Regions from separate parts of the Clavibacter tessellarius genome, predicted to be linked through region 1. Evidence: riboswitches for the same ligand, from Rfam matches in the RefSeq annotation. Region 1 holds a riboswitch; each other region holds the start of a gene.

Region 1 (6,406 bases):
CAGATCGTCGGCGACGACCTCTACGTCACAGACCCCCAGCGCATTCGCGACGGGGGCCGGGATGGCCTGTCCAACGCCGCCCTGATCAAGCCCAACCAGATCGGCACCGTGTCGCAGACCTTGGACGCGATTCGCACGGCCCGCGAGCTGGGTATGCGCAGCATGGTCTCGCACCGCTCCGGAGAGACCACGGACGCGTTCATCGCGGACCTCGTCGTCGGAACCGGCACTGGGCAGATCAAGTCCGGAGCCCCCGCACGAGGCGAGCGCGTGGCGAAGTACAACCGGCTCACCGAGATCGAAGAGACCGCACACGACCTGCCGTACGGGCTGGCATGACCCGTCAGCAAGCACGACGAGCGTCACACGGCACGTGCGTGCACGGCCACGAGAACACGCGACGAAAGAGGGTGCGATGACTGGAGCAACCGACATGAAGCCACGGAGCTGGGCTGTGACGCACGGGATCGAGGCGACGCCGTCCCGCGGCATGCTGCGGGCCGTCGGCATGGGCGACGAGGACTGGGACAAGCCGCAGATCGGCATCGCCTCGTCGTGGAACGAGATCACGCCGTGCAACCTGTCCCTGGACCGTCTCGCCCAGGGAGCGAAGGAGGGTGTCCATCGAGGTGGCGGCTACCCGCTGCAGTTCGGCACGATCTCCGTCTCGGACGGGATCTCGATGGGCCATGAGGGCATGCACTTCTCCCTCGTGTCTCGGGAGGTGATCGCCGACAGCGTCGAGGTCGTCGTCAGCGCTGAGCGGTTGGACGGCACCGTCCTGCTCGCCGGATGCGACAAGTCCCTCCCAGGGATGCTCATGGCAGCCGCGCGACTCGACCTCGCGAGCGTGTTCCTCTACGCAGGATCCGTCCTACCCGGATACGTGCAGCACGCCGACGGGACGGGCAGGGAGGTCACCATCGTCGACGCGTTCGAAGGCGTCGGCGCCTGTGCTGCCGGAACCATGACCGAGGAAGAGCTGAAGAAGATCGAGTGCGCGTCCGTCCCCGGGGAAGGCGCATGCGGGGGCATGTTCACCGCGAACACCATGGCCTGCATGGCCGAGGCGCTGGGCATGTCGCTACCCGGATCCGCGGCGCCACCGAGCGCCGACCGCCGTCGCGACCAGTACGCGCACCGATCAGGTGAAGCGGTCGTGGAGATGATCCGGATGGGGATCACCGCACGTCACATCCTCACCAGAGAGGCATTCGAGAACGCCATCGCCGTCGCCATGGCACTCGGAGGGTCGACCAACGTGGTGCTCCACCTGCTGGCGATCGCGCACGAGGCTGAGGTCGAGCTCACCCTCGACGACTTCGACCGGATCGGATCCAAGGTCCCGCACCTGGCCGACATGAAGCCCTTCGGGCGCTTCGTGATGCGCGACGTAGACCGTCGAGGCGGTGTCCCCGTCATCATGAAGGCGCTGCTGGACGCCGGCCTGCTCCACGGCGACTGCCTGACGGTCACAGGCAAGACCGTCGCAGAGAACCTCGCGGAGATCGACCCACCCGAGCCCGACGGGGAGGTGTTCCACCGCCTCGACGATCCCCTCCACGCCACCGGCGGACTCACGATCCTCCGAGGGTCGCTTGCGACCGACGGCGCTGTTGTGAAGACAGCCGGCTTCGACGCCACCTCGTTCGAGGGATCCGCGCGAGTCTTCGATCGCGAGCGCGCCGCACTGGACGCGCTAACCGAAGGCCGCATCCGCCCGGGCGACGTCGTCGTGATCCGCTACGAAGGCCCCAAGGGCGGACCAGGCATGCGCGAAATGCTCGCCATCACGGCCGCCATCAAGGGCGCGGGATTGGGAAAGGACGTCCTCCTTCTCACCGACGGGCGGTTCTCCGGCGGCACCACCGGCTTGTGCATCGGCCACGTCGCCCCGGAAGCCGCAGACGGCGGCGTCATCGCGTTCGTGTGCGACGAGGACCGGATCCGCGTCGACATCCCCACCCGACGCGTCGACCTCCTCGTCGACGAGGAAGAGCTGGAGCGACGCCGACAGGGCTGGGTACCTCTGCCTGTTCGGTACACACGGGGAGTGCTCGCCAAGTACACGCGCCTCGTCGGATCGGCCGCCATCGGAGCGGTCACCGGGTAGGGGGCCAGCAGGACGAGCGCTGCGCGCTCGTCGCTGCTCGCCGCATGACGCACGGGCCGGCCTCCCGGAGGAGGACGGCCCGTGCGTCATTCGCCCCGCTGCGGGGCGCCGGCGGGATCAGACGCCGTAGTACAGCTCGAACTCGAACGGGTGCGGGCGCTGCGCGAGGGGCTTGATCTCCATCTCGCGCTTGTACTCGATCCACGTCTCGATGAGGTCGGGTGTGAACACGTTGCCGGCCGTGAGGAACTCGTGGTCGGCCTCGAGCGCCTCGAGGGCGGCTCCGAGCGACGCGGGCACCTGCGGGATGTTCTTCGCCTCCTCGGGCGGGAGCTCGTAGAGGTCCTTGTCGACGGGCTCGTGCGGCTCGATGCGGTTCTTGATGCCGTCGATGCCGGCCATGAGCTGCGCGGCGAACGCGAGGTACGGGTTGCTCGACGCGTCGGGCGCGCGGAACTCGATGCGCTTCGCCTTCGGGTTCGTGCCCGTGATGGGGATGCGGATCGACGCCGAGCGGTTGCCCGCCGAGTACACGAGGTTGACGGGCGCCTCGAAGCCGGGGACGAGGCGGTGGTACGAGTTCACCGTCGGGTTCGTGAACGCGAGGATGGCGGGCGCGTGCTTGAGGATGCCGCCGATGTACCAGCGCGCGACGTCCGACAGCCCGCCGTAGCCGGCCTCGTCGTAGAACAGCGGCTTGCCGTCGTTCCAGAGCGACTGGTGCGTGTGCATGCCCGAGCCGTTGTCGCCGAACAGCGGCTTCGGCATGAACGTGGCCGTCTTGCCCCACTGCTCGGCCGTGTTCTTGACGATGTACTTGAACTTCAGGATGTCGTCCGCCGCGTGCACCATGGTGTCGAAGCGGTAGTTGATCTCGGCCTGGCCGCCCGTGCCCACCTCGTGGTGCGCGCGCTCGAGGATGAGGCCGGCGTCGATCAGCTTGAGGCTGATGTCGTCGCGGAGGTCGGCCTGCTTGTCGACCGGGCTGACGGGGAAGTAGCCGCCCTTGTAGGGCGTCTTGTTGCCCAGGTTGCCGCCCTCCTCCTCGCGGCCCGAGTTCCAGGCGCCCTCCTCGGAGTCGACCGAGTAGAAGCTCGTGTGCTGGTTCACCTCGTAGCGGACGTCGTCGAAGATGTAGAACTCGGCCTCGGGCGCGAAGAACGCGGTGTCGGCGATGCCGGACGCGGCGAGGAACTTCTCGGCCTTCTTGGCCACCTGGCGCGGGTCGCGGGCGTAGATCTCGCCGTTGCGGGGGTTGTAGATGTCGAACACCATGATGAGGGTGCGCTCGATGCGGAACGGGTCGATGTAGGCCGTCGTCACGTCGGGGATGAGCTGCATGTCCGACTCGTGGATGCTCGCGAAGCCGCGGATGGACGACCCGTCGAAGGCGATCCCCTCCGTGAAGAACTTCACGTCGACCGTGGATGCGGGGATCGTGAGGTGCTGCTGGACGCCGGGAAGGTCAGTGAACCGGACGTCGAGGAACGTGACGTCCGTGTTCGTGATGAAGTCCAGGACTTGGCTGGGGTCAGTGAACACGCTGGCTGCTTTCTGCGTCGATGCGCAGGTGATCGCCTCAGGACCGATGGCACCGCAAGCGACCACCCGTACGGGTGGGATAGGAACCATCAGCAAGCGGTGCGGTTCGGACGGGTCGTCCTGGCGGGATCCATCGCCGCCGCGAGTGTAGCCCGCGCCGCACATCGAATCGTGTGCCACCCCTCGGCCCGTGGGACAGCGAAGGGTCCGGGAACGCCAGCGTCGGTGCGGGCTACCCGATGACGGGGCGATCCGCCGGCCACTCGTAGAGGAGGGTCCGCCGTCGGATGGCCAGGGCCGACGCTAGCCCGATCGGACCGACGCGGCCGGCGAACATGAGAGCGGCGAGGACGTACTTCCCGACCGTTGCTGCCCCAGAGGCTCATCCACCCGTTGGTGCCGGACGTGCGCTTGGGCAGCAGCATTCGGTTAGGCACCGCAGCGGCACGCGCGCGCGCTCACGCGGCAGCTTGACGGCGGGGAAGTAGGCCGCGGGCTAAGGGTGTCGCTGGCACTCCACCGCAGCCCGGGCCGCCATCGATTGATCAAGATCAGACGCCACTAAGCGGCGAAAGTCACAGCGCACGTCGCGCGACGCCGCGCTGGTCCGGGGAGGGATCCCTCGGCGGACGCTGGCAGACCCGCTAGCCATCGGCCAAGATCGGGTCATGGCCGACGCCCCCAGCCCTGCAGAAGCTAAGCGCCGCTCACGGCGAGGCTTCCGCGTGATCGGGACCGCGATCCTCGCGTTCAGCGTGCAGGGGTTCATCCTGGCGTCGGCCATCCGAGAGCAGAACGCGACCCTTGGCATCATCTGGGCCGTTGTGATCGTCATGTTCATCGGACTCTTCATGTTCGAGCGCTCCCGCGAGCGAACGCGCCGTGGGCGCGAAGCCCTCGGCAAGAACTGACGGGGCAGCGACGCCGGTCGTGACCCGCCACCGAGCACCGCGCCGCCCACGGATGCGTCCTTCAAGGGATCCCTTGCCGGACGCTGCGAGCGTGCGTCGTACGGGCCCCCTGTGGCGACCGGTCAGCGCTCGAAGCTCGCGGCGCACTCGGCCCTGGCCCTCCGCATCCGAGCGTCCGTCGTGACGTGGGCCGAATTGATGCTGCGCTCGTCCTCGAGCTCACTCCTCGCGTGGTCGGCGTTCATCTCGTCCTGGTCCTTCGCGATCAGCTCGAGCGCGGCGCGCGGCCGGTCGACACGGAACACGACGGCCCAACGGACCCCCGCAGAGCGGTCCTCCGCGAGGCGGAGGATCTGCTCATCGTCCGGGTACCGCATGCCGCTCCCCACAGCCGAGGCGCGGACCTCCCAGTTGCGATCCGTGACGAGTCGCTCCATCTGCTCCCGCGTGATGCGCGGATTCGCAGCGCACGCGGCGCGCACTCGCCGGTCGCCATCGCTCATGAGCGTCTCGAACACGTCGAGGTGGTTCGTCGTCTCGGCCATCCGAGAGCGGATCTCGGTGGAGGCGTTCTCCATGAGCGCGCATTGCACGTCGCGTGCGAGGGATCGCTCGTCGTGATCCAAGAACGTGCCAGCCAGTGCGAGGCGGAGCCACCTGTCGGCCGACCGGGCGACCGCCATCTGCAGGGCCGGCCGCTCGGCCAGATTCGAGGCGGCGGCCCAGCGCACCGAACCGACACGGTCGTCGAGCAGGTTCGAGATGGTCTCGTCATCGGCCGCGGGATTTGACGCGACCGCATAACGCACCGACAGCGACCGGTGCGAGCTGAGGGATCGCAAGACAGCGCCGTCGCGTGTCTCCGTGGCCCCTAGCGCGATGGCTTGGACAGTGGGCATGAGTGGATGATCCCACGGGGATGCGAGGTCGGGTCCGCCGTCGCGGCATCTAGTAGCTCATGGGCTGAGGCGCCCACGAACGTGACCGCACCGTGCCATGAGGTTCGGCAACGGGCCCCTGCGGGACGGGCTCATGTTCGGCCGCGGCGGACCGCTGTCCGCTCATGTCAGCCGTTCGAGCAGGTCTCCGTGGCAGCGGCCTGACCCGTGACGTTGTCCGGCAGCGCCGCCGGGGGAGCGGTTGTCCCGCCGGATGAGGGCGCGGCTACGTCCGCGGGGGGACCCGTGGCGGGATCGGTGGGCTCGGCGAGGACGACGCCTTGGCCGGTGCTGTCGGGGGCGAGCGTGAAGTCCGCGTCGGTGGCGATGAGCTGCATCATCTGGTCACCGGTCGCCACGTCCTGCGCGACGCGGCCGCTCTCGAGGTAGGTGGTGGGGTACTGGACGAAGACGAACTTGTCGAGCGGGATGTCCTTGACGGTGAGGGCGAGGGACGTGATGGCGGCGGGGTTGTTCAGCGAGGTGGAGAGGCTCATGTTGTCGACGGCGGCGCGTGCGATGCCGTAGAGCTTGGCGGGGTTGGTGAGTGTGTCGGTGCTGGTGATGGTGCGTAGCAGTGCGCTGAGGAACACCTGCTGGTTGCTGATCCGGGAGAGGTCGCTGTTGTCGCCGATACCGTGGCGGACGCGGAGGAACTGGACCGCGTTCTCGCCCTGGAGGAGCTGTGGGCCGGCGGCGAGGTCGAGGTTGGTGCGCCAGTCCTTGATCGGATTGGCGAGGCAGACGGTGACGCCGCCGACGGCGTTGGACATCTCGATGACGCCGTTGAACTGCACCGAGCCGCCGTAGGGGATGTCGAGGCCCGTGATGCTCTCGACGGTGCGCACGACGCACGGCAAGCCGCCGGTTTCCAGGGCGGTGTTGATCTGCACGCCGCTCGC
Region 2 (6,406 bases), on a different replicon from region 1:
TCCGCCGCGCCGGCCACGAGACCGTGGTCGCCGACTTCGGGCAGACCGCCCGGCGCGACTCCACGGAGGAGCGCGCCCGCGTGGGCGGCGTCCGCGGCCTCGCGGACCTCGTGCGCCAGGTCGACGCGGTCGTCGTCGGCGGCGGCACGCTCCTCGCCGACGACCAGCCGGACCGGCCGTTCGCCGGGCTGCCGCGCCTCATGGCCGTGACGGGCCTCATCGCCCGCACCAGCCGCACGCCGCTCGCGGTGTTCGGCGTGGGCGCGGATCCCGTGACCCGCCGCCGCGCGCGCCTCGCCCTCCGCTCCGGCCTCGACGCCGCCCGCGTCTGGACCCGCGACCCCGCGTCGGCCGGCCGCGCCGCGGGCTACTCGCGGGCCCCGGTCGAGGTGGCCGCCGACGTCAGCCTCTTCGCCGCCCCCGAGCTCGCCCGGATGGCCGCCCCCGCCGCCGACCGCCGCGGCGCCGTCGTCGCGCTCAACGCGACGCACTCCCCCCAGGTCACGCTCGCGGACGTCGCCGCCCTCGAGGAGCGCTTCGGCGAGGTCGCCTTCGTCTCGATGGACCAGGGCGACGACTCCGACGCGGGCGCGCTGCACCCCGAGGTCCGCGCGCGGCTCGTCACCGAGCCCGGCGACCACGGCTGGCGCCGCGCGGCCGAGCTGATGGCCGGTCGCGAGGTCGTCATCGCCTCTCGCATGCACGCCATGTACCTCGGTACGATGCTGACGACGCCCGTGGTGGCCGTCGGCGGAGCCACCAAGGTCGGGGCGTTCGTGACCGAGTTCCAGATCCCGTCGGAGGCATCCTTCGACCAGGCGGTCCGCACCGCCGTCACCGGTCCGGCCGACGCCGGCACCGCATCCACCACGGCGACGGCCCTCGTCGCAGCCACCGCCCGCCTGGACGCGGCATTCGAGGAGATGACTTCATGGGTCCGACGTACCGCCTAGCGACCCCGGCGGTCTTCGCGGCCGCCGTGGTGCTCACCGTCCTCGCCGCGCTCGGCGGCGTGGCCCTGCTCGGCAACGAGCTCTCCTACCCGTTCATGATCGCGGTCCTCGCGATCCTGCTGGTGGGCGTGCTCGTGAAGGAGACCGTCTCCAACGGGGACCCGATCACCCCGGGCGGCATCGTCGCCTTCACGGGCCTGCTGCTGTTCGTGCTGCGCCCGCTCACGGTCGCCAACAGCATGGAGACGAGCCCCGGCGCCATCGCCGACACGCGCTTCTTCTCCCCCACGCTGCAGCTCGCCGCGAGCTCCGCCCTCATCGAGGCGCTGATCTTCTTCTCGGCGTTCTTCGTCGTCTACTACTACACGGTGGCCCGCGAGGCCCGCCGCATCGCCCGCGGCGGCGAGGACGCCAAGTCCCTGCAGGACAACGCCCTCGCGGGCGGCCCCGCCTTCGTCGACCCCGACACGCAGGTGCGCTGGCAGCGCGTGTTCAACACGTCGGTCTCGCAGGCCATCGTGGTGATCTCCTCGGTCGTGGCCCTCGGCCTCCTCGTGTACCTGGTGCTCTCCTCCGGCGGCATCCAGGCGTACACGACGGGCCTCGCCAACCGGAGCGACTTCCTCTCCGGCAAGTCGTTCATCGGCCTCTCCTACATCCCCGTGCAGATCGCGATCGTCTACAACGTGCTCGCACGCCGACAGAAGGGCCTCGAGGGCTGGAACTGGGTCAACCTGGTCGCCGTGCTGGTGCTCGTGGTCTGCGCCGGGTCCGCCGGCGGCCGCGGACCGCTCATCATCGGCGTGTTCCTGCCGTTCCTGATCCTCAAGCAGGTCGGTCCGAAGCCGTTCCGCTTCCGCACCATCGCCCTCATCGGCGGCGTGACGGCCGTGGTCGCGATGGTCTACTCGATCGTCATCCGCGAGTCCACGTTCGACAACGGCCGCTCGCTCGACCGCCTCACGCAGGACCCGATCGGCGTGCTCCTCGACCGCCTCACCAGCGGCATCGAGACCCGCCCGTTCGACGTGCTCATCCGCCTCAACGAGGTCGCGTCGCTGCCCGACTTCGTCTACCAGTGGGGCGCCACCTACGCGGCCGTGCCGGCCTGGTTCGTCCCGCGCGGGCTCTGGGAGGACAAGCCGTTCGGCGGCGGCAACACGTGGTTCACGTCCACCTACGTGCCCCGGTTCTACGGCGTCAACCGCGTCGAGACGAGCCTGTCGGCCATCGGCGAGGCGTTCTCGAACTTCGGCATCCCCGGGGTGGTCGCCGTCGGCGCGCTCCTCGGGCTCGTGGCCGGCCTCTTCATCCGCGCGCGCATGCGCCGCCGCGGCGTGCTGGGCGGCGCCATCGCGGTCGTCGTGACCCCGTACCTCTTCTCCCTCATCCGCGGCGACGCGTACCAGGGCATGTCGACGAGCATCGCGTCGCTCGTGATCCTCGTGCTCTTCTTCTGGTTCTCCACCACGCGGAAGCAGGTGACCGGACCCGTGAGCGCCCCCGAGCCGCTGCCGGACGAGACGGCGTCGGCCGCCGAGCGCGAGCGCGCCCTCGTCGGCGCGGGCGTCGCCGCGGGCGCCGGCGTGGCCGAGCCCCGGCCGGCGGTCGGCAACGGCCGCGCGTTCCCCGCCGGCCGCCCGGCCGTGACCTGGGACCGCGACCGATGACGGGCCCCGAGATCACCGGCGACCCCGCCGAGGGCGCCGACCGCCGGGACCGCACGGCCCGCGCCGGCCGCGCGGATCGCGGCGACCGCGCCGACCGGCCGCGCCGCCCGCTGTGGAAGCGCAAGCGCCTGTGGATCCCCGTGGGCGTCGTCGTCCTGGCGGTCGTCGGCGTCGGCGTCTCGGCCGCGCTGATCCTGCCCCGCGTCGACACCGTGCAGAGCGAGCTCCGCGCCGCCCTGCCGCTCTCCGACCAGGTGTGTGACTTTCGCCGCTTAGTGGCGTCTGATCTTGATCAATCGATGGCGGCCCGGGCTGCGGTGGAGTGCCAGCGACACCCTTAGCCCGCGGCCTACTTCCCCGCCGTCAAGCTGCCGCGTGAGCGCGCGCGCGTGCCGCTGCGGTGCCTAACCGAATGCTGCTGCCCAAGCGCACGTCCGGCACCAACGGGTGGATGAGCCTCTGGGGCAGCAACGGTCGGGAAGTACGTCCTCGCCGCTCTCATGTTCGCCGGCCGCGTCGGTCCGATCGGGCTAGCGTCGGCCCTGGCCATCCGACGGCGGACCCTCCTCTACGAGTGGCCGGCGGATCGCCCCGTCATCGGGTAGCCCGCACCGACGCTGGCGTTCCCGGACCCTTCGCTGTCCCACGGGCCGAGGGGTGGCACACGATTCGATGTGCGGCGCGGGCTACACTCGCGGCGGCGATGGATCCCGCCAGGACGACCCGTCCGAACCGCACCGCTTGCTGATGGTTCCTATCCCACCCGTACGGGTGGTCGCTTGCGGTGCCATCGGTCCTGAGGCGATCACCTGCGCATCGACGCAGAAAGCAGCCAGCGTGTTCACTGACCCCAGCCAAGTCCTGGACTTCATCACGAACACGGACGTCACGTTCCTCGACGTCCGGTTCACTGACCTTCCCGGCGTCCAGCAGCACCTCACGATCCCCGCATCCACGGTCGACGTGAAGTTCTTCACGGAGGGGATCGCCTTCGACGGGTCGTCCATCCGCGGCTTCGCGAGCATCCACGAGTCGGACATGCAGCTCATCCCCGACGTGACGACGGCCTACATCGACCCGTTCCGCATCGAGCGCACCCTCATCATGGTGTTCGACATCTACAACCCCCGCAACGGCGAGATCTACGCCCGCGACCCGCGCCAGGTGGCCAAGAAGGCCGAGAAGTTCCTCGCCGCGTCCGGCATCGCCGACACCGCGTTCTTCGCGCCCGAGGCCGAGTTCTACATCTTCGACGACGTCCGCTACGAGGTGAACCAGCACACGAGCTTCTACTCGGTCGACTCCGAGGAGGGCGCCTGGAACTCGGGCCGCGAGGAGGAGGGCGGCAACCTGGGCAACAAGACGCCCTACAAGGGCGGCTACTTCCCCGTCAGCCCGGTCGACAAGCAGGCCGACCTCCGCGACGACATCAGCCTCAAGCTGATCGACGCCGGCCTCATCCTCGAGCGCGCGCACCACGAGGTGGGCACGGGCGGCCAGGCCGAGATCAACTACCGCTTCGACACCATGGTGCACGCGGCGGACGACATCCTGAAGTTCAAGTACATCGTCAAGAACACGGCCGAGCAGTGGGGCAAGACGGCCACGTTCATGCCGAAGCCGCTGTTCGGCGACAACGGCTCGGGCATGCACACGCACCAGTCGCTCTGGAACGACGGCAAGCCGCTGTTCTACGACGAGGCCGGCTACGGCGGGCTGTCGGACGTCGCGCGCTGGTACATCGGCGGCATCCTCAAGCACGCGCCCGCCATCCTCGCGTTCACGAACCCGACGGTGAACTCGTACCACCGCCTCGTCCCCGGCTTCGAGGCGCCCGTCAACCTCGTGTACTCGGCGGGCAACCGCTCGGCGTCGATCCGCATCCCCATCACGGGCACGAACCCGAAGGCGAAGCGCATCGAGTTCCGCGCGCCCGACGCGTCGAGCAACCCGTACCTCGCGTTCGCCGCGCAGCTCATGGCCGGCATCGACGGCATCAAGAACCGCATCGAGCCGCACGAGCCCGTCGACAAGGACCTCTACGAGCTCCCGCCCGAGGAGGCGAAGAACATCCCGCAGGTGCCCGCGTCGCTCGGAGCCGCCCTCGAGGCGCTCGAGGCCGACCACGAGTTCCTCACGGCCGGCAACGTGTTCACACCCGACCTCATCGAGACGTGGATCGAGTACAAGCGCGAGATGGAGATCAAGCCCCTCGCGCAGCGCCCGCACCCGTTCGAGTTCGAGCTGTACTACGGCGTCTGATCCCGCCGGCGCCCCGCAGCGGGGCGAATGACGCACGGGCCGTCCTCCTCCGGGAGGCCGGCCCGTGCGTCATGCGGCGAGCAGCGACGAGCGCGCAGCGCTCGTCCTGCTGGCCCCCTACCCGGTGACCGCTCCGATGGCGGCCGATCCGACGAGGCGCGTGTACTTGGCGAGCACTCCCCGTGTGTACCGAACAGGCAGAGGTACCCAGCCCTGTCGGCGTCGCTCCAGCTCTTCCTCGTCGACGAGGAGGTCGACGCGTCGGGTGGGGATGTCGACGCGGATCCGGTCCTCGTCGCACACGAACGCGATGACGCCGCCGTCTGCGGCTTCCGGGGCGACGTGGCCGATGCACAAGCCGGTGGTGCCGCCGGAGAACCGCCCGTCGGTGAGAAGGAGGACGTCCTTTCCCAATCCCGCGCCCTTGATGGCGGCCGTGATGGCGAGCATTTCGCGCATGCCTGGTCCGCCCTTGGGGCCTTCGTAGCGGATCACGACGACGTCGCCCGGGCGGATGCGGCCTTCGGTTAGCGCGTCCAGTGCGGCGCGCTCGCGATCGAAGACTCGCGCGGATCCCTCGAACGAGGTGGCGTCGAAGCCGGCTGTCTTCACAACAGCGCCGTCGGTCGCAAGCGACCCTCGGAGGATCGTGAGTCCGCCGGTGGCGTGGAGGGGATCGTCGAGGCGGTGGAACACCTCCCCGTCGGGCTCGGGTGGGTCGATCTCCGCGAGGTTCTCTGCGACGGTCTTGCCTGTGACCGTCAGGCAGTCGCCGTGGAGCAGGCCGGCGTCCAGCAGCGCCTTCATGATGACGGGGACACCGCCTCGACGGTCTACGTCGCGCATCACGAAGCGCCCGAAGGGCTTCATGTCGGCCAGGTGCGGGACCTTGGATCCGATCCGGTCGAAGTCGTCGAGGGTGAGCTCGACCTCAGCCTCGTGCGCGATCGCCAGCAGGTGGAGCACCACGTTGGTCGACCCTCCGAGTGCCATGGCGACGGCGATGGCGTTCTCGAATGCCTCTCTGGTGAGGATGTGACGTGCGGTGATCCCCATCCGGATCATCTCCACGACCGCTTCACCTGATCGGTGCGCGTACTGGTCGCGACGGCGGTCGGCGCTCGGTGGCGCCGCGGATCCGGGTAGCGACATGCCCAGCGCCTCGGCCATGCAGGCCATGGTGTTCGCGGTGAACATGCCCCCGCATGCGCCTTCCCCGGGGACGGACGCGCACTCGATCTTCTTCAGCTCTTCCTCGGTCATGGTTCCGGCAGCACAGGCGCCGACGCCTTCGAACGCGTCGACGATGGTGACCTCCCTGCCCGTCCCGTCGGCGTGCTGCACGTATCCGGGTAGGACGGATCCTGCGTAGAGGAACACGCTCGCGAGGTCGAGTCGCGCGGCTGCCATGAGCATCCCTGGGAGGGACTTGTCGCATCCGGCGAGCAGGACGGTGCCGTCCAACCGCTCAGCGCTGACGACGACCTCGACGCTGTCGGCGATCACCTCCCGAGACACGAG
Region 3 (6,406 bases), on a different replicon from region 1:
CCGACACAGGAGACGACATGCACTTCGACATCACCATCGAGATCCCCCGCGGCAGCGGCAACAAGTACGAGATCGATCACGCGACCGGGCGGATCCGCCTGGACCGAGCCGTGTTCACCAGCATGGTGTTCCCGCAGGACTACGGCAGCATCGATGACACCCTCGGCGACGACGGTGATCCTCTGGACGCGCTCGTGCTCCTGCCCCGCCCGACCTTCCCCGGTGTCGTCATCGACGTGCGTCCTGTCGGAATGCTCCGCATGGTCGACGAGAACGGCGGCGACGACAAGATCCTCACCGTCCCCTACGGTGACCCCCGCTTCGCGGACATCCACGACATCGCCGACGTCCCGGACACGACCCTGCAGGAGATCGAGCACTTCTTCTCCCACTACAAGGAGACCGAGCACGGCAAGCACGTGACCACCGCCGGGTGGACCTCTGTCACTGACGCGGAGGCCCTCATCCGCACAGCCCAGCAGCGCTTTCCCCGCCACCGCTGACCCCTCAGCCGGCCGACCGTCGGCTCCCGCGCACGACCTACCCCGAATGAGAAGCGATCCCATGAACGAGTACATCAGCAACACGCACCACGCATCACGGCACACAGGCGAGTACGTCACCCGCACCCTGCACCCGGTCACCATCACGGACCTCCGCGCGTCCCGCATCCTCGACTCCCGCGGCTACCCGACGGTCCGCGTGCACCTCACGCTCACCGACGGGACCACCGTCACCGGTGACGCCCCGGCGGGAGCATCGACCGGTGCACACGAAGCCGTCGAGCTCCGCGACGGCGGCGACGCCTACGCTGGCCGCGACGTCTCCCAGGCCCTGCTCATGACGGCCGCGGAGGTCGCCCCGCTGATCACCGGCAGGAGCTGGGTGTCGATCACCGAGCTCGACGCCGCCCTGGCCGCACTCGACGGCACCGCCGGGTACTCGCGGTTGGGAGCGAACACCGTGGTCGCGACCTCCATCGCCATGTCGCGCGCGTTCGCCGCCGCCGCTGGACTGCCGCTGTGGCGGTGGATCGCTGACGTCACCGGCAGCACGCCGCGCCTCCCCGTACCGCACTTCAACGTCCTCAACGGCGGCGCTCACGCTGCGAACGCGCTCGACTTCCAGGAGTTCATGATCGCGCCCGTCTCCGCGACCAGCATGGTCGACGCCGTCCGCGTGGGGTCGGACGTCTACCACGCCCTCTCTGGCATCGTGCGGGAACGCTTCGGCGCGGTCGGACTCGGCGACGAGGGCGGTTTCGCACCGGCGATCACATCCCCGGAGGAGGCCCTGGATCTACTGGTCGACGCCATCCGCATTTCCGGACACGACGCGGGCGTGAACGCGATGGCTATCGCACTCGACCCCGCAGCGAACGAGTTCGCGCTCGGCGACGGCACGTACCGGATCGTCGATCAGCACCTGGACCGTGACGGCCTCGTCGCGTACTACGAGCGCCTCGTCGGCACCTACCCGATCCGCAGCATCGAGGACGGCTTCTCGGAGGACGACCATGCCGGGTGGAAGGCCATGAACACCGCTCTGGGCTCTCGTCTGCAGATCGTCGGCGACGACCTCTACGTCACAGACCCCCAGCGCATTCGCGACGGGGGCCGGGATGGCCTGTCCAACGCCGCCCTGATCAAGCCCAACCAGATCGGCACCGTGTCGCAGACCTTGGACGCGATTCGCACGGCCCGCGAGCTGGGTATGCGCAGCATGGTCTCGCACCGCTCCGGAGAGACCACGGACGCGTTCATCGCGGACCTCGTCGTCGGAACCGGCACTGGGCAGATCAAGTCCGGAGCCCCCGCACGAGGCGAGCGCGTGGCGAAGTACAACCGGCTCACCGAGATCGAAGAGACCGCACACGACCTGCCGTACGGGCTGGCATGACCCGTCAGCAAGCACGACGAGCGTCACACGGCACGTGCGTGCACGGCCACGAGAACACGCGACGAAAGAGGGTGCGATGACTGGAGCAACCGACATGAAGCCACGGAGCTGGGCTGTGACGCACGGGATCGAGGCGACGCCGTCCCGCGGCATGCTGCGGGCCGTCGGCATGGGCGACGAGGACTGGGACAAGCCGCAGATCGGCATCGCCTCGTCGTGGAACGAGATCACGCCGTGCAACCTGTCCCTGGACCGTCTCGCCCAGGGAGCGAAGGAGGGTGTCCATCGAGGTGGCGGCTACCCGCTGCAGTTCGGCACGATCTCCGTCTCGGACGGGATCTCGATGGGCCATGAGGGCATGCACTTCTCCCTCGTGTCTCGGGAGGTGATCGCCGACAGCGTCGAGGTCGTCGTCAGCGCTGAGCGGTTGGACGGCACCGTCCTGCTCGCCGGATGCGACAAGTCCCTCCCAGGGATGCTCATGGCAGCCGCGCGACTCGACCTCGCGAGCGTGTTCCTCTACGCAGGATCCGTCCTACCCGGATACGTGCAGCACGCCGACGGGACGGGCAGGGAGGTCACCATCGTCGACGCGTTCGAAGGCGTCGGCGCCTGTGCTGCCGGAACCATGACCGAGGAAGAGCTGAAGAAGATCGAGTGCGCGTCCGTCCCCGGGGAAGGCGCATGCGGGGGCATGTTCACCGCGAACACCATGGCCTGCATGGCCGAGGCGCTGGGCATGTCGCTACCCGGATCCGCGGCGCCACCGAGCGCCGACCGCCGTCGCGACCAGTACGCGCACCGATCAGGTGAAGCGGTCGTGGAGATGATCCGGATGGGGATCACCGCACGTCACATCCTCACCAGAGAGGCATTCGAGAACGCCATCGCCGTCGCCATGGCACTCGGAGGGTCGACCAACGTGGTGCTCCACCTGCTGGCGATCGCGCACGAGGCTGAGGTCGAGCTCACCCTCGACGACTTCGACCGGATCGGATCCAAGGTCCCGCACCTGGCCGACATGAAGCCCTTCGGGCGCTTCGTGATGCGCGACGTAGACCGTCGAGGCGGTGTCCCCGTCATCATGAAGGCGCTGCTGGACGCCGGCCTGCTCCACGGCGACTGCCTGACGGTCACAGGCAAGACCGTCGCAGAGAACCTCGCGGAGATCGACCCACCCGAGCCCGACGGGGAGGTGTTCCACCGCCTCGACGATCCCCTCCACGCCACCGGCGGACTCACGATCCTCCGAGGGTCGCTTGCGACCGACGGCGCTGTTGTGAAGACAGCCGGCTTCGACGCCACCTCGTTCGAGGGATCCGCGCGAGTCTTCGATCGCGAGCGCGCCGCACTGGACGCGCTAACCGAAGGCCGCATCCGCCCGGGCGACGTCGTCGTGATCCGCTACGAAGGCCCCAAGGGCGGACCAGGCATGCGCGAAATGCTCGCCATCACGGCCGCCATCAAGGGCGCGGGATTGGGAAAGGACGTCCTCCTTCTCACCGACGGGCGGTTCTCCGGCGGCACCACCGGCTTGTGCATCGGCCACGTCGCCCCGGAAGCCGCAGACGGCGGCGTCATCGCGTTCGTGTGCGACGAGGACCGGATCCGCGTCGACATCCCCACCCGACGCGTCGACCTCCTCGTCGACGAGGAAGAGCTGGAGCGACGCCGACAGGGCTGGGTACCTCTGCCTGTTCGGTACACACGGGGAGTGCTCGCCAAGTACACGCGCCTCGTCGGATCGGCCGCCATCGGAGCGGTCACCGGGTAGGGGGCCAGCAGGACGAGCGCTGCGCGCTCGTCGCTGCTCGCCGCATGACGCACGGGCCGGCCTCCCGGAGGAGGACGGCCCGTGCGTCATTCGCCCCGCTGCGGGGCGCCGGCGGGATCAGACGCCGTAGTACAGCTCGAACTCGAACGGGTGCGGGCGCTGCGCGAGGGGCTTGATCTCCATCTCGCGCTTGTACTCGATCCACGTCTCGATGAGGTCGGGTGTGAACACGTTGCCGGCCGTGAGGAACTCGTGGTCGGCCTCGAGCGCCTCGAGGGCGGCTCCGAGCGACGCGGGCACCTGCGGGATGTTCTTCGCCTCCTCGGGCGGGAGCTCGTAGAGGTCCTTGTCGACGGGCTCGTGCGGCTCGATGCGGTTCTTGATGCCGTCGATGCCGGCCATGAGCTGCGCGGCGAACGCGAGGTACGGGTTGCTCGACGCGTCGGGCGCGCGGAACTCGATGCGCTTCGCCTTCGGGTTCGTGCCCGTGATGGGGATGCGGATCGACGCCGAGCGGTTGCCCGCCGAGTACACGAGGTTGACGGGCGCCTCGAAGCCGGGGACGAGGCGGTGGTACGAGTTCACCGTCGGGTTCGTGAACGCGAGGATGGCGGGCGCGTGCTTGAGGATGCCGCCGATGTACCAGCGCGCGACGTCCGACAGCCCGCCGTAGCCGGCCTCGTCGTAGAACAGCGGCTTGCCGTCGTTCCAGAGCGACTGGTGCGTGTGCATGCCCGAGCCGTTGTCGCCGAACAGCGGCTTCGGCATGAACGTGGCCGTCTTGCCCCACTGCTCGGCCGTGTTCTTGACGATGTACTTGAACTTCAGGATGTCGTCCGCCGCGTGCACCATGGTGTCGAAGCGGTAGTTGATCTCGGCCTGGCCGCCCGTGCCCACCTCGTGGTGCGCGCGCTCGAGGATGAGGCCGGCGTCGATCAGCTTGAGGCTGATGTCGTCGCGGAGGTCGGCCTGCTTGTCGACCGGGCTGACGGGGAAGTAGCCGCCCTTGTAGGGCGTCTTGTTGCCCAGGTTGCCGCCCTCCTCCTCGCGGCCCGAGTTCCAGGCGCCCTCCTCGGAGTCGACCGAGTAGAAGCTCGTGTGCTGGTTCACCTCGTAGCGGACGTCGTCGAAGATGTAGAACTCGGCCTCGGGCGCGAAGAACGCGGTGTCGGCGATGCCGGACGCGGCGAGGAACTTCTCGGCCTTCTTGGCCACCTGGCGCGGGTCGCGGGCGTAGATCTCGCCGTTGCGGGGGTTGTAGATGTCGAACACCATGATGAGGGTGCGCTCGATGCGGAACGGGTCGATGTAGGCCGTCGTCACGTCGGGGATGAGCTGCATGTCCGACTCGTGGATGCTCGCGAAGCCGCGGATGGACGACCCGTCGAAGGCGATCCCCTCCGTGAAGAACTTCACGTCGACCGTGGATGCGGGGATCGTGAGGTGCTGCTGGACGCCGGGAAGGTCAGTGAACCGGACGTCGAGGAACGTGACGTCCGTGTTCGTGATGAAGTCCAGGACTTGGCTGGGGTCAGTGAACACGCTGGCTGCTTTCTGCGTCGATGCGCAGGTGATCGCCTCAGGACCGATGGCACCGCAAGCGACCACCCGTACGGGTGGGATAGGAACCATCAGCAAGCGGTGCGGTTCGGACGGGTCGTCCTGGCGGGATCCATCGCCGCCGCGAGTGTAGCCCGCGCCGCACATCGAATCGTGTGCCACCCCTCGGCCCGTGGGACAGCGAAGGGTCCGGGAACGCCAGCGTCGGTGCGGGCTACCCGATGACGGGGCGATCCGCCGGCCACTCGTAGAGGAGGGTCCGCCGTCGGATGGCCAGGGCCGACGCTAGCCCGATCGGACCGACGCGGCCGGCGAACATGAGAGCGGCGAGGACGTACTTCCCGACCGTTGCTGCCCCAGAGGCTCATCCACCCGTTGGTGCCGGACGTGCGCTTGGGCAGCAGCATTCGGTTAGGCACCGCAGCGGCACGCGCGCGCGCTCACGCGGCAGCTTGACGGCGGGGAAGTAGGCCGCGGGCTAAGGGTGTCGCTGGCACTCCACCGCAGCCCGGGCCGCCATCGATTGATCAAGATCAGACGCCACTAAGCGGCGAAAGTCACAGCGCACGTCGCGCGACGCCGCGCTGGTCCGGGGAGGGATCCCTCGGCGGACGCTGGCAGACCCGCTAGCCATCGGCCAAGATCGGGTCATGGCCGACGCCCCCAGCCCTGCAGAAGCTAAGCGCCGCTCACGGCGAGGCTTCCGCGTGATCGGGACCGCGATCCTCGCGTTCAGCGTGCAGGGGTTCATCCTGGCGTCGGCCATCCGAGAGCAGAACGCGACCCTTGGCATCATCTGGGCCGTTGTGATCGTCATGTTCATCGGACTCTTCATGTTCGAGCGCTCCCGCGAGCGAACGCGCCGTGGGCGCGAAGCCCTCGGCAAGAACTGACGGGGCAGCGACGCCGGTCGTGACCCGCCACCGAGCACCGCGCCGCCCACGGATGCGTCCTTCAAGGGATCCCTTGCCGGACGCTGCGAGCGTGCGTCGTACGGGCCCCCTGTGGCGACCGGTCAGCGCTCGAAGCTCGCGGCGCACTCGGCCCTGGCCCTCCGCATCCGAGCGTCCGTCGTGACGTGGGCCGAATTGATGCTGCGCTCGTCCTCGAGCTCACTCCTCGCGTGGTCGGCGTTCATCTCGTCCTGGTCCTTCGCGATCAGCTCGAGCGCGG

Evidence for each region. Region 1 has a riboswitch for fluoride ahead of glnA (type I glutamate--ammonia ligase). Riboswitches for the same ligand answer to the same signal wherever they lie in the genome.
Region 2: another riboswitch for fluoride. It lies ahead of glnA (type I glutamate--ammonia ligase); the one in region 1 lies ahead of glnA (type I glutamate--ammonia ligase).
Region 3: another riboswitch for fluoride. It lies ahead of glnA (type I glutamate--ammonia ligase); the one in region 1 lies ahead of glnA (type I glutamate--ammonia ligase).

The regions. Positions count from the first base shown of each region.
Region 1 is NZ_CP040789.1:6,699-13,104, forward strand. Features, by position in the region: gene eno (phosphopyruvate hydratase) at 1-339, shown strand, start outside; gene ilvD (dihydroxy-acid dehydratase) at 434-2,113, shown strand; gene glnA (type I glutamate--ammonia ligase) at 2,231-3,655, opposite strand; fluoride riboswitch at 3,729-3,802, opposite strand; gene FGG90_RS15515 (hypothetical protein) at 4,324-4,566, shown strand; gene FGG90_RS15520 (hypothetical protein) at 4,689-5,408, opposite strand; gene FGG90_RS15525 (LCP family protein) at 5,633-6,406, opposite strand, start outside.
Region 2 is NZ_CP040788.1:3,080,177-3,086,582, reverse strand. Features, by position in the region: gene FGG90_RS14750 (polysaccharide pyruvyl transferase family protein) at 1-953, shown strand, start outside; gene FGG90_RS14745 (O-antigen polymerase) at 932-2,623, shown strand; gene FGG90_RS14740 (hypothetical protein) at 2,620-2,964, shown strand; fluoride riboswitch at 3,314-3,387, shown strand; gene glnA (type I glutamate--ammonia ligase) at 3,461-4,885, shown strand; gene ilvD (dihydroxy-acid dehydratase) at 5,003-6,406, opposite strand, start outside.
Region 3 is NZ_CP040790.1:34,249-40,654, reverse strand. Features, by position in the region: gene FGG90_RS15830 (inorganic diphosphatase) at 18-503, shown strand; gene eno (phosphopyruvate hydratase) at 565-1,899, shown strand; gene ilvD (dihydroxy-acid dehydratase) at 1,994-3,673, shown strand; gene glnA (type I glutamate--ammonia ligase) at 3,791-5,215, opposite strand; fluoride riboswitch at 5,289-5,362, opposite strand; gene FGG90_RS15810 (hypothetical protein) at 5,884-6,126, shown strand; gene FGG90_RS15805 (hypothetical protein) at 6,249-6,406, opposite strand, start outside.